Regions from separate parts of the Sphingomonas degradans genome, predicted to be linked through region 2. Evidence: predicted binding sites of a transcription regulator. Region 2 holds the regulator's gene; each other region holds the start of a gene.
What was found. Region 2 encodes LexA, which represses DNA repair genes until DNA is damaged. Its sites were predicted from a motif close to GTTCCNCNCTTGTTCT; they were not measured.
Positions count from the first base shown of each region.

Region 1: a site for LexA is predicted at 2,143-2,158, ahead of radA (DNA repair protein RadA). Genes of this name have one in related genera too.
Region 3: a site for LexA is predicted at 1,873-1,888, ahead of recA (recombinase RecA). Genes of this name have one in related genera too.

Region 1 covers NZ_CP177172.1:783,987-787,812, reverse strand. The annotation lists gene ACG3SL_RS03645 (hypothetical protein) at 1-721, shown strand, start outside; gene radA (DNA repair protein RadA) at 746-2,125, opposite strand; gene ACG3SL_RS03635 (glycosyltransferase family 4 protein) at 2,232-3,383, shown strand.
Region 2 covers NZ_CP177172.1:2,186,976-2,190,801, reverse strand. The annotation lists gene ACG3SL_RS09760 (ComEC/Rec2 family competence protein) at 1-1,922, shown strand, start outside; gene lexA (transcriptional repressor LexA) at 1,916-2,581, opposite strand; gene ACG3SL_RS09750 (molybdopterin molybdotransferase MoeA) at 2,640-3,824, opposite strand.
Region 3 covers NZ_CP177172.1:1,697,737-1,701,562, reverse strand. The annotation lists gene ACG3SL_RS07690 (response regulator) at 1-680, shown strand, start outside; gene ACG3SL_RS07685 (response regulator) at 720-1,076, shown strand; gene ACG3SL_RS07680 (MOSC domain-containing protein) at 1,098-1,814, opposite strand; gene recA (recombinase RecA) at 1,964-3,034, shown strand; gene ACG3SL_RS07670 (glutathione S-transferase family protein) at 3,330-3,826, shown strand, end outside.

The DNA.
Region 1 (3,826 bases), 1.4 Mb from region 2:
CAAGCTCGAGGCGCTCGACCTCAATTACGAGGACCAATGTTCGGCGCGCTATTATTTCGATCTGGTGCGGTCGCTGCGCGATTTCAACGGCCAGTTTGATCGCGTGGTGGAAGTCGGCGTGTTCATGGGCGGATCGAGTTCGTACCTCGCCGGCTGCATGGGGCCGTTCGACTTCGACCTCGACATGGTGGATGTGAATGAACCCTATCTGCGCTTCGCCTATGAGCGCGTACGCCGCATGTACCCCGAAGCGGCCAAGCGCATCCGCCTGTTCCACGGCGACCTGCCCAGCTATGTCCGCCAGGTGATGCTGCCCGAACGCGGGCGCACGTCGATCATCCACCATGACGGCTCGCACGAATTCGGCCAGGTCGTGAAGGACATGGCATCGCTTTATTATGTCCGCGAAAAGATCCTGGCGGTCATTGCGCAGGACACGCACCTGCGCGGGCCCGTGCACCGGATGGATTTCGTCGACCTCGCGCTCTACGCGGTGTTCGGCACCGACCTGAAATTCGCGCCGATCGGATCGGTGTACCACGATCATAGGATGACCACGCCCAATGCGTTCGGCGGCGGCTATTTCATGGCGGGCGTAGCCGAAGGCGTCGTGCTGCCGATGGCTGCCAACCAGTTCGTCTATCCGCACCCGATGCTGAACATCGACGATTTCCTCCCCGCCGCGCCGCAGCCCGAAGCCACGCTCTCGGCGGCGGCGTAAACCGCACCGACGCCTGCTGGGGCCTCACCGCCCCAGCAGGTGATCCACGAACGCGGCCAGGTTGCGAAAGCCGGCCATGGTCAGCCCGCCGCCATCGCCCTTGGCGCCCGTTTGCGCCATCGGTGCCATCGCCCGGCCAAAGCCCAGCTTGGCCGCCTCGCGACAGCGCAGCGGGCCGTGCGCGACCGGGCGCACCTCGCCCGACAGCGCGATCTCGCCAAAGGCCACTGCATCCGCCGGCATCGGCCGTTCGGACAGCGCCGATACCAGCGCCGCCGCCACTGCCATGTCGGCGGCGGGGTCCTGTACCCGGTATCCGCCGGCGATGTTCAGATAGACTTCGCAGGTCGAGAAGCTGAGCCCGCACCGCGCCTCCAGCACCGCCAGCACCATCGCCAGCCGCCCGCTGTCCCAGCCGACCACGGCGCGGCGCGGCGTCGCCCCGCTGGCCAGCCGCACGACCAGCGCCTGCACCTCGACCAGCACGGGGCGCGTGCCCTCCAGCGCGGGGAACACGATCGTCCCCGTCACGCTCTCGTCGCGCTGGGTGAGGAACAGCGACGACGGGTTCGCCACTTCGCTCAAGCCCTCGCTCTCCATCGCGAAGACCCCGATCTCGTCGGTGCCGCCAAAGCGATTCTTGACCGCGCGCAGGATGCGATACTGGTGGCTGCGCTCGCCTTCGAACGATAGCACGGTGTCGACCATATGCTCCAGCACGCGCGGGCCGGCGATGCTGCCATCCTTGGTCACATGTCCCACCAGCACCACGGCGGTGCCCCGCTCCTTGGCAAAGCGGATCAGTTCGCCCGAACTCGCGCGTACCTGGCTCACCGTGCCCGGCGCGCCTTCGATCAGGTCCGAATGCATCGTCTGGATCGAATCGATGATGAGCAGGTCGGGCGCCTCGCCCTCCCCCAGCGTCGTCAGGATGTCGCGCACCGATGTCGCCGACGCCAGCTGGACCGGCGCCTCGCCCAGCCCAAGCCGCCGCGCGCGCAGCCGCACCTGGTCCGCCGCTTCCTCGCCCGAGACATAGGCGACGCTCAGCCCGCGCAGCGCGATCTTGGCCGCCGCCTGAAGCAGCAGCGTCGACTTGCCGATGCCCGGATCGCCGCCGATCAGCGTCGCGCTCCCCTCGACAAAGCCGCCGCCCAGCGCACGGTCCAGCTCGGCGATGCCGCTGGTCATCCGTTCGGGCAATGCGATTTCGGTATTCAGCCCGGTCAGCTGGATCGTCCGCCCGCCCGATTGCAAATTGTGCCGCGCCTGAAACGGCGTGTCGGCCACCGCAACCTCCTGCACCAGCGTGTTCCATTCGCCGCAATCGCCGCATTGCCCCGCCCATTTGGACGAGACGGACCCGCAGGCCTGGCACACATAACGCTTCTGGGGTTTCGCCATGCCCATGGGCTAGCGCAGGAACAGGAAGGGAACAAGACTAAAGGGCGCCGCCCGTGGTCATCGCCTGTGGACCTGACGCCGCGCGCCCGCTAAGTCCCGGCCCGCAATGCAAGCCCCGGACCTCCGCGTCGCCCTGTTCAGCGGCAATTATAACTATGTCCGCGATGGTGCGAACCAGGCGTTGAACCTGCTCGTCGGCTATCTGCTGCGGCAGGGGGTGCAGGTACGGGTATATTCCCCGACGACGAACACCCCGGCCTTCCCGCCCACTGGCGATCTGGTGAGCGTTCCCGCGCTGCCGGTGCCGGGCGGGCGCGACGAATACAAGTTCGCGCTGGGCCTTCCGCGCAGCACGCGCGCCGATCTGGAGGCATTCGCCCCCAATATCGTCCACCTCTCTGCGCCCGAGTTCCTGTGCCACGGCGCGCTGCGCTGGGCGCGCAAGCGGGGCGTGCCGGCGGTGGCTTCGCTCCACACCCGGTTCGAGACCTATCCCGGCTATTATCATCTCGGCTTTCTCGTCCCGCCGCTGATCCGGCTGCTCACGCGGTTCTACAACCGCGTCGACCAGGTGGTGACGCCGGGCAATTCGACGGCCGAGCTGATTCGCGACTGGGGCGTAAAGACGCCGATCCGCATCTGGTCGCGCGGCGTGGACCATCAACGGTTCAACCCGCAACGCCGCGACCTGGAATGGCGGCGATCGATCGGCGTGGCGGACGACGAGTTCGCCGTGGGCTTTCTTGGCCGGCTCGTGCTCGAAAAGGGGCTCGACATCTTTGCGGGCGTCGCCGCCGCACTGGAGGCGCGCGGGATCAAGCATCGCGTGCTGGTGATCGGCGACGGCCCGGCGCGCGGATGGTTCGCCGAGCGCGTGCCCGGTGCCGCCTTTGCCGGGTTCCAGCGCGGCGACGATCTGGCCCGCGCCGTCGCGTCGATGGACGTCCTGTTCAACCCTTCCGTTACCGAGACGTTCGGCAACGTCACGCTGGAAGCAATGGCGTGCGGCGTCCCCGTGGTCGCGGCGCGCGCGACCGGCGCGATCGATCTGATCGAAGACGGCGTGAACGGCTTCCTCGTCCCCCCGCGCGATATTGAGGCCTATACCGACGCCATCGCCCGGCTGGCCCAAGACCCCACCCTCGCCGCCGCCGCCGGCGCCGCGGGTGCGGCCAAGGCCCAGGGCTATCAATGGGACGCGATCAATCAGGCGGTGCTCGACACCTATCTGGAAGTGCTGGCGCGCAAGGGGAGTTAGGGCTTCCACCAGCGTGGACGCCGAACACTTCTCAGTTCACCCAATTTGGATATCACAATTGAATAGGAGCTGGCATCTCCGGCATGATTTTGTCGCCTGATGAGGCGGACGGTGCCGGTGATGTCTGCTTCGTACGCGCTTCCAAACAGGGGGCGATCATCGGTCCAGGTTCTCCGCAGTTTGGATAATCTAAGGGGCTCATTCTCAACAAGAAACGAGCCGTTCTCGCATGTTAGAGGCGACACAAGCATGCTCGACACATCCATCAACCCGTCCATCTGATCGCTCACGAGGATGGTCACTCGGCCAGCCACACGCTGACCGTCCTTGAAGGAATGGTTCATCCAACAAGCTGGGAGTTGCCGCTCACTGCCTCCGCAAGCCGCGAGCAACAGAAGCGGAAGACAGACAAGCGGGCAGCGGAGCACGCGAGAGCGTATCGC
Region 2 (3,826 bases):
TCACCATGGCCGCGCTTGCCGTTGCGGCGGGGTGCGCGCTGGTCTGGGTACGGGCGGAGCGAGTCGCGGCACCCGTGCTGGCGCGCCCGGCGATGGTCGCGTTCGAGGGGCGGGTCGAGGCAGTCGAGCATCTTGCCGCGCGCGGGCTGGTGCGCGTCACGCTGGCACCCGTGGCGCGGCCGGACCTGCCGCCGCGCGTGCGCGTGAACATCGCCGAGGAGGAGGTGCCGGCGGGGCTGGGGCGGCGCGCGGTGCTGCGGCTGCGCGCGCGGCTGATGCCGCCGGCGCCGCCTTCGGTGCCCGGCGCCTATGATTTCGCGCGCGCGGCGTGGTTCGCCGGGCTGGGCGCGACGGGCAAGGCCTTTGCGCCCGTGGAACTGCTCGCGCCGGGCGACTCGCCGGGGTCGGACCTGCGCGCGCGCCTGTCGACGCATATCCAGTCGCGCCTGCCCGGCAGCGGCGGCGGCATCGCCAGCGCGCTGGCGACCGGCGACACCGGCGCGATCAGCGAGGACGACTCGACCGCGATGCGCCGCGCCGGGCTGACGCACCTGTTGTCGGTCAGCGGGCTGCACGTCAGTGCGGTGACCGCGGCGGCGATGCTGGTCGTGCTGCGGCTGCTGGCGCTCAGCCCGGCGCTGGCGCTGCGCGTTCGGCTGCCGCTGGTCGCGGCGGGAGCGGGGGCGCTCGCGGCGGTGGGGTACACGATCCTGACCGGTGCGCAGGTGCCGACGATGCGATCCTGCGCGGCGGCGCTGCTGGTGCTGCTTGCGCTCAGCCTCGGGCGCGAGGCGATCACGCTGCGGCTGATCGCGGCGGGGGCAGTGATCGTGTTGCTGCTCTGGCCCGAATCGCTCGCCGGCCCCAGTTTCCAGCTGAGCTTCGCCGCCGTCACTGCGATCGTCGCGCTCCACGAGAGCCCGCGCGTGCGCGGCTGGTTCCTGAAGCGCGAGGAGGGATGGGGCCCGCGCCTCGCCCGCGCACTGGCCTCGCTGTTGCTGACCGGGCTGGTCGTCGAACTCGCGCTGATGCCGATCGCACTGTTCCATTTCCATAAGTCCGGGCTCTACGGCGCGGCGGCGAACATCGTCGCGATTCCGCTGACCACCTTCGTCATCATGCCGCTGGAGGCGCTGGCGCTGGCGCTCGACCTTGTTGGGCTCGGCGCGCCGCTGTGGTGGCTGACGGCGCGCGCGCTCGACCTGTTGCTGGGGCTGGCGCACGTCACTGCGTCGGCGCCGGGATCGGTCCTGCCGCTGCCGGGAATGCCGGGGGGCGCCTATGCGCTGATGGTGGCGGGCGGGCTGTGGCTGGCGCTGTGGCGGACGCGGGTGCGCTGGGCGGGCGCGGCGCCGCTGGCGGCGGGCATGGCCTGGGCGCTGCTGACGCCGGCGCCCGACCTGCTGGTGACGGGCGATGGCCGGCACCTCGCGATCCGCACCGATACGGGGGGCATGGCGCTGCTGCGCGACCGCGCGGGCGACTATACCCGCACGATGCTGGGCGAGAATGGCGGCGTGGACGAGGATTTCGACGATCTGGCGACCGTCCCCGAAGCGCGATGCAGCCCGGACCTTTGCCTGGTCGATGTCGAGCGCGGCGGCAGGCGATGGCGAATCGCGGCGACGCGCAGTCCCTATCCAATCGCTTGGGGCGACATGGTCGCGCTGTGCCGCACCGCCGATCTGGTCGTGAGCGACCGCCGCCTGCCGCGCGGCTGCGTGCCGCGCTGGATGAAGCTCGATCGCGCGGCACTGGCCCAGACGGGCGGCGTGGCGATCCGGTTCGCAAATGCCCAGGTCACCACGGTCCGTTCGGGCGGATCACACCCCTGGCACAGGCCGCCGACCGTGCAGCCGCCCTTCGATCGCGCGAGCCGCAGGACCGCAGCGGCATCCACGCCGCCGCGCACCCTTCAATAACGGCGGAGCAGCCCGGCCAGCTTGCCCTGCACGCGCACCTGCTTCGGGTGATAGCGCTGGGGATCATAGGCGCGGTTCGCCGGATCGAGCCGGATCATCCCGCCTTCCTTGCGGAAGAATTTCAGCGTCGCCTCGGCCTCGTCGATCAGCGCCACGACGATCTCGCCGTCGCGCGCCGTCTCGGTCCGGCGGATCAGCGCGTAATCGCCGTCCAGGATGCCGGCCTCGACCATCGAATCGCCTGCCACTTCCAGCGCATAATGCTCGCCCGATCCCAGCAGGGCGGCGGGCACCGGCAGCATCGCGGACCCCTCCAGCGCCTCGATCGGCGTACCGGCGGCGATCCGGCCGTGCAGCGGAATCTCCACTACGTCGTTGGCGGGCGCCGGGGGTGCAACCGGCGCGCTCGCCTCACGCTTCGGCGCGGCCTTCTTCACGTCGCCGCGTTCGGGCATGCGCAGCACTTCGAGTGCGCGCGCGCGATTGGGCAGGCGGCGAATGAACTCGCGTTCCTCCAGCGCGCTGATGAGCCGGTGCACGCCCGACTTGGACTTCAGGTCGAGCGCTTCCTTCATTTCCTCGAACGAAGGCGAGACGCCGGTGTCGTTGAGCCGATCGGCAATGAAGCAAATCAGTTCGTGCTGCTTGCGCGTCAGCATGCAAGGTTCTCCGGTCCAGAACAGACTGGGAACGTTTATGCAATGTTCCGATGGCTTGTCAAGCGATGTCGAGGATTTCCACCGAGTCGCCCGGCGATGCCGCCGGCGCGTGCGGTGCGCGCAGGATCAGGCAGTCGGCGCGCGCCAGCGTGCGCAGCATCGAACTGTCCTGGATCGCGGCGGCACAGGCGCGCCCGTCGATCAATGCCGCGCGCAGATAATCGGTGCGCTCGCCGTTCGCCGGCAGCGGCTCGCCCAGCACGGCGCTGCGCGTAACCGGCAGCGCATCGCGCGCACCGGCCAGCCGCGCGACCACCGGCCGCACGAACAGCAAGGCCGTGACGAACGCCGACACCGGATTGCCGGGCAGCCCGATCACCAGCGCGTCGCCCAGTCGCCCCGCCATCATCGGCTTGCCGGGGCGCAGCGCCACGCGCCAGAAATCGATGGTCGCGCCCGCCGCCTTGAGCGCGGGCTGCACCAGGTCATGGTCGCCCACCGACGCGCCGCCGCTCGTTACCAGCAGATCGGCGTCGAGCGCGCGAAACGCGGCCTCCAGCACGTCGGCGCGGTCGGGCAAGATGCCCAGGTCGATAATCTCCACCGGCAGCCCTGCGAGTTGCGCGGCCAGCATCAGCCGGTTGGTCTCGGGCAGTTGCCCTTCGCCCACCGCGGACCCCGGCGGCACCAGTTCGTCGCCGGTCGCTGCGATGGCGACGCGCACCTTGCGCCGGACGGGCACCGTCGCGTGCCCGGCAGTGCCGAGCAGCGCGAGCCGGGCAGGAGTCAGCAGGTCACCCGCCGCTAGTAGCGGCGCGCCCTCGGCGAAATCCAGCCCGCGTTTCCGGGTGTTGCGCCCGCGAAACTTCGGTCCCTCGCCGTCGAGGAACAGGCGGTCACCGTCGCGCCGTGCTTCTTCCTGCACCATCACGGTGTCGGCACCTTGGGGAACCGCCGCGCCGGTGAAGATGCGCACCGCCTCGCCCACACCGACCGCGTCCGCGAACGGGCGCCCCGCCGCGCTTTCGCCGATCACGGTCCAGGGGCCGGGCAGGTCGGCATGGCGGATGGCATAGCCGTCCATCGCCGACAGATCGGCAGAGGGTTGCGTGCGCAGCGCGGCGACGTCCTCCGCCAGCCAGCGCCCGCCGGCCTGCGCGATCGCAACCGCTTGCGCCGTGACGGGCTCGGCCAGGGCAAGAAGGCGCGACTGTGCCTCGGCGACGGGGAGAAGGGCGGCCATGG
Region 3 (3,826 bases), 490 kb from region 2:
GGCAGATGGACGACGACGTCCTCCCGCTCGGCGACTATACCGCGCTGCGCGTGTCCGATACCGGCACCGGCATTCCGCCCGAATTGCTGACCAAGATCTGGGAGCCGTTCTTCACCACCAAGGAAGTGGGCAAGGGAACGGGGCTGGGGCTTTCGACTGTCTATGGCATCATCCGCCAGTCGGGCGGGTTCATCTTTGCGGATAACGTGCGGGGCGGCGGCGCCGAGTTCACGGTCTACCTCCCGGTGCACGCGGCTGCCGAGGCACAGGTTGCCAAGGTGCCGACCGCCAAGGAGAAGCCGGCGGACCTGTGGGGCACCGGCACGATCCTGATCGTCGAGGACGAGGACATGGTGCGCGCGATCGCGGAACGCGCGCTGACTCGGCAAGGCTATACCGTGCTGACGGCCGAGAATGGCGAGGCGGCGCTGGAATTGCTCGAGCAGATCGAGCGACCGGACCTGCTGATCTCCGACGTGGTCATGCCGCTGATGGACGGCCCCACGATGGCGCGACAGGTGCGGGGGCGCTACCCGGACCTGCCGATCCTGTTCATGTCGGGCTATGCCGAGGAACAGCTGCGGCGCTCGATCGATCTCGCCAACGTCGCGTTTCTGCCGAAACCCTTTTCCGTCCAACAGCTTGCCGAAGCGGCCCGCGACGTTCTAGCTCCGAAATAAGTTCTTGGCGAAACGCGGATTTCCTGCAACAGCCGGACCATGCCTGCACCAGCAAAGATACTGATCGTCGAGGACGAACCCTTGATCGCGATGATGCTCGAGGATTTTCTCGATGCGCTCGATCGCGAACATGCCGGGACGATGGACAATGTCGCCGCCGCGCTGTCGCGGATTGACGAAGGCGGTATCGACGCGGCGATCCTGGACGTGAACCTCCGCGCCGGCGAACAGAGCTGGCCGATCGCGGCACGTCTGGCGGCGCTCGGCATACCGTTCGTGCTGGCAACGGGCGGTGCGGGCGATATGATCGCGCCGGAATTCCGCGATCGCCCGGTGCTGTCGAAGCCGTTCACGATGGACGGCGTCGAGAAGGCGCTGGATGCGCTGACAGCCTGAGGTTTCCGGGGCTGCGGGCGATCAATCCACCAGCCGGACCGGATCGCCGACGCGGATGAGCCCCGGTCGGGCGGGTCCCGCATAAAGGCCATAGGCATTTCCGAAATGCTGGGCGATCGTCCGGAGAACGCGCACGTCCTTCGCGCCGGTGTCCGGGTCGATCGTCGTCATCACGCATCGCGCGATCGGATCGGCGCACTGCACGGTGGCGCCGTCTTCGGCAGTGCCGAACGCCAGCCGCATCCCCTGCCACAACGCCGGGCTCAGCTCGCTTTGGATGAGGATGTTGCTGCGGAAGCGCCGCGGGTCGAGCGGGGCGCCATGGGCAGCCTCGACCAGCGCATGTCCCGCCGTGGTCTGGATCGACACCGGCATCGAATCATAGACGCCGCGCGCCACCTGGATGAGCCCGACCGGCTCTCCCGCCGCCGATTCGAGGCGGGCGCGCAGAAGCGGATCGTGCAGCGGCACCGCCGCCCCGTCGGGCGTTTCCACCAGCACCGTTGCGGTCTTCGGTCGGGCTGGATCGCTGAACATCGCCCGGTGCAGCAGCATCGCCGGCACATCGCGACCGGTCAGCCAGGGAAAGCGGGAGCCGTTGGCCGTGCGCACGAACGCATATTGGCGGTCGCCCTCGATGCCTTGCCAGTCGAGTTCCGCAACCGTCAGCGGTTCGCCCGCCATGGACTTCACGGGAAAGCGCTGGAGTGCGGCGACGTGGCCGACGATACGGGTCATTCCCGTCGCCTAGGCACCGTGGCGGCGGGCGGCAATCCTGCGAGCGCAAAAATGTCGTGTTCCGCACTTGTTCTAAAGGAACAAACGCGATACATCGCACTCACAAGTTGAATGCGCGATGCAAAGCTTCTAGCGACGGGGATTACAAAATGGCGGCTTCCCTCAAGGTAATCGACAGCAAGATGGCAGTATCCACGGACAAGCAGAAGGCGCTCGACGCAGCGCTTGCACAGATCGACCGCGCGTTCGGCAAGGGCAGCGCGATGAAGCTCGGCTCGAAAGAAGCGATGCAGGTCGAATCGATTTCGACGGGTTCGCTCGGGCTCGACATCGCGCTGGGTGTCGGCGGCCTGCCGCGCGGGCGCGTGATCGAAGTCTATGGCCCCGAAAGCTCGGGCAAGACCACGCTGGCGCTGCACGTCATTGCGGAAGCGCAGAAGAATGGCGGCACCGCAGCGTTCGTCGATGCCGAACATGCGCTCGACCCCGTTTATGCGAAGAAGCTCGGCGTCAACATCGACGAATTGATCGTTTCGCAGCCCGATACGGGCGAGCAGGCGCTGGAGATTGTCGATACGCTGGTCCGATCGAATGCGATCGACGTGCTGGTGGTCGACTCGGTCGCGGCGCTGGTTCCTCGCGCCGAAATCGAAGGCGAGATGGGCGACAGCCATGTCGGCCTGCAGGCGCGGTTGATGTCGCAGTCGCTGCGCAAGCTGACCGGGTCGATCAGCCGCTCGCGCTGCATGGTGATTTTCATTAACCAGCTGCGGATGAAAATCGGCGTCATGTACGGCAATCCCGAAACGACGACCGGCGGCAACGCGCTCAAATTTTACGCGTCGGTTCGGCTCGACATTCGCCGTATCGGGCAGATCAAGGATCGCGAGGAAATCGTCGGCAACAGCACCCGCGTGAAGGTGGTCAAGAACAAGGTTGCGCCGCCGTTCAAGCAGGTCGAATTCGACATCATGTATGGCGAAGGCATCTCCAAGATCGGCGAGATCCTGGATCTGGGCGTGAAGGTCGGTCTGGTGGAAAAGGCGGGCGCCTGGTTCAGCTATGACAGCGTCCGCATCGGCCAGGGCCGCGAAAACTCGAAGAACTTCCTTCGCGAGAATGTCGAGCTTTGCAGCCGCCTCGAAGCGGCCATCCGTAGTCGTACGGACAAGGTCGCGGAGGGGCTGATGAGCGGCCCCACGGCCGAAGACGACCTATAATGACTGCATAGGCCGCCGCGATGTGCAACGCACGCATCGACGGCGGTCACGGGCCTGGCTCCCATCGGAACCCCCGGCGCAGCGCCTGCGCCGGGGTTTTCCTTTGGGGCGCGTTCGCCAGCCTGTGAACCGCGGACGGAACGCGTTCGCATGACTGGCCGATCGACTTTTTCCGCCGGGGGCGGCGGACGTGCTGGAACTTTTGGGCGCTACCGGGGCACGCCGCCTCGCGCTTGCAAGGCAGGCGTGACAAACGCAGGATCAGCCAATATCGCCCTTCGGCCAAGGAACGCGCATGATCGTCCATCACCTTGAGAACTCCCGCTCGCAGCGGATTTTGTGGCTGCTCGAAGAATTGGGCATGCCGTACACGGTCAAGCGTTACGAGCGGGACAAGCAGACGATGCTGGCACCCCCGGCGCTCAAGCAGGTCCATCCGCTCGGCAAATCGCCGGTGCTGCAGGATGGCGAGATCGTGGTCGCGGAGACCGGGGCGATCATCGAGTATATCGTTGAGAAGGCCGATGGGCGACTGGGCGCCCCCGCGCACCGGGCCGATGCTCTGCGCTACCGGCACTTCCTCCATTATGCGGAAGGATCGCTGATGCCGCCGCTGCTGGTCCTGCTCGTCCTGCAACGCGTCCCGATCTTCGGCAAGATGGGCCGCAAGCGGTTCCAGCCGATGGCGGATGTCCATTTCGACTATATCGAGGGCGAACTGGCACAGCGGCCCTGGTTCGCCGGGGACGCCTTCACGGCGGCGGACGTCATCATGAGCTTTCCGCTCGAAGC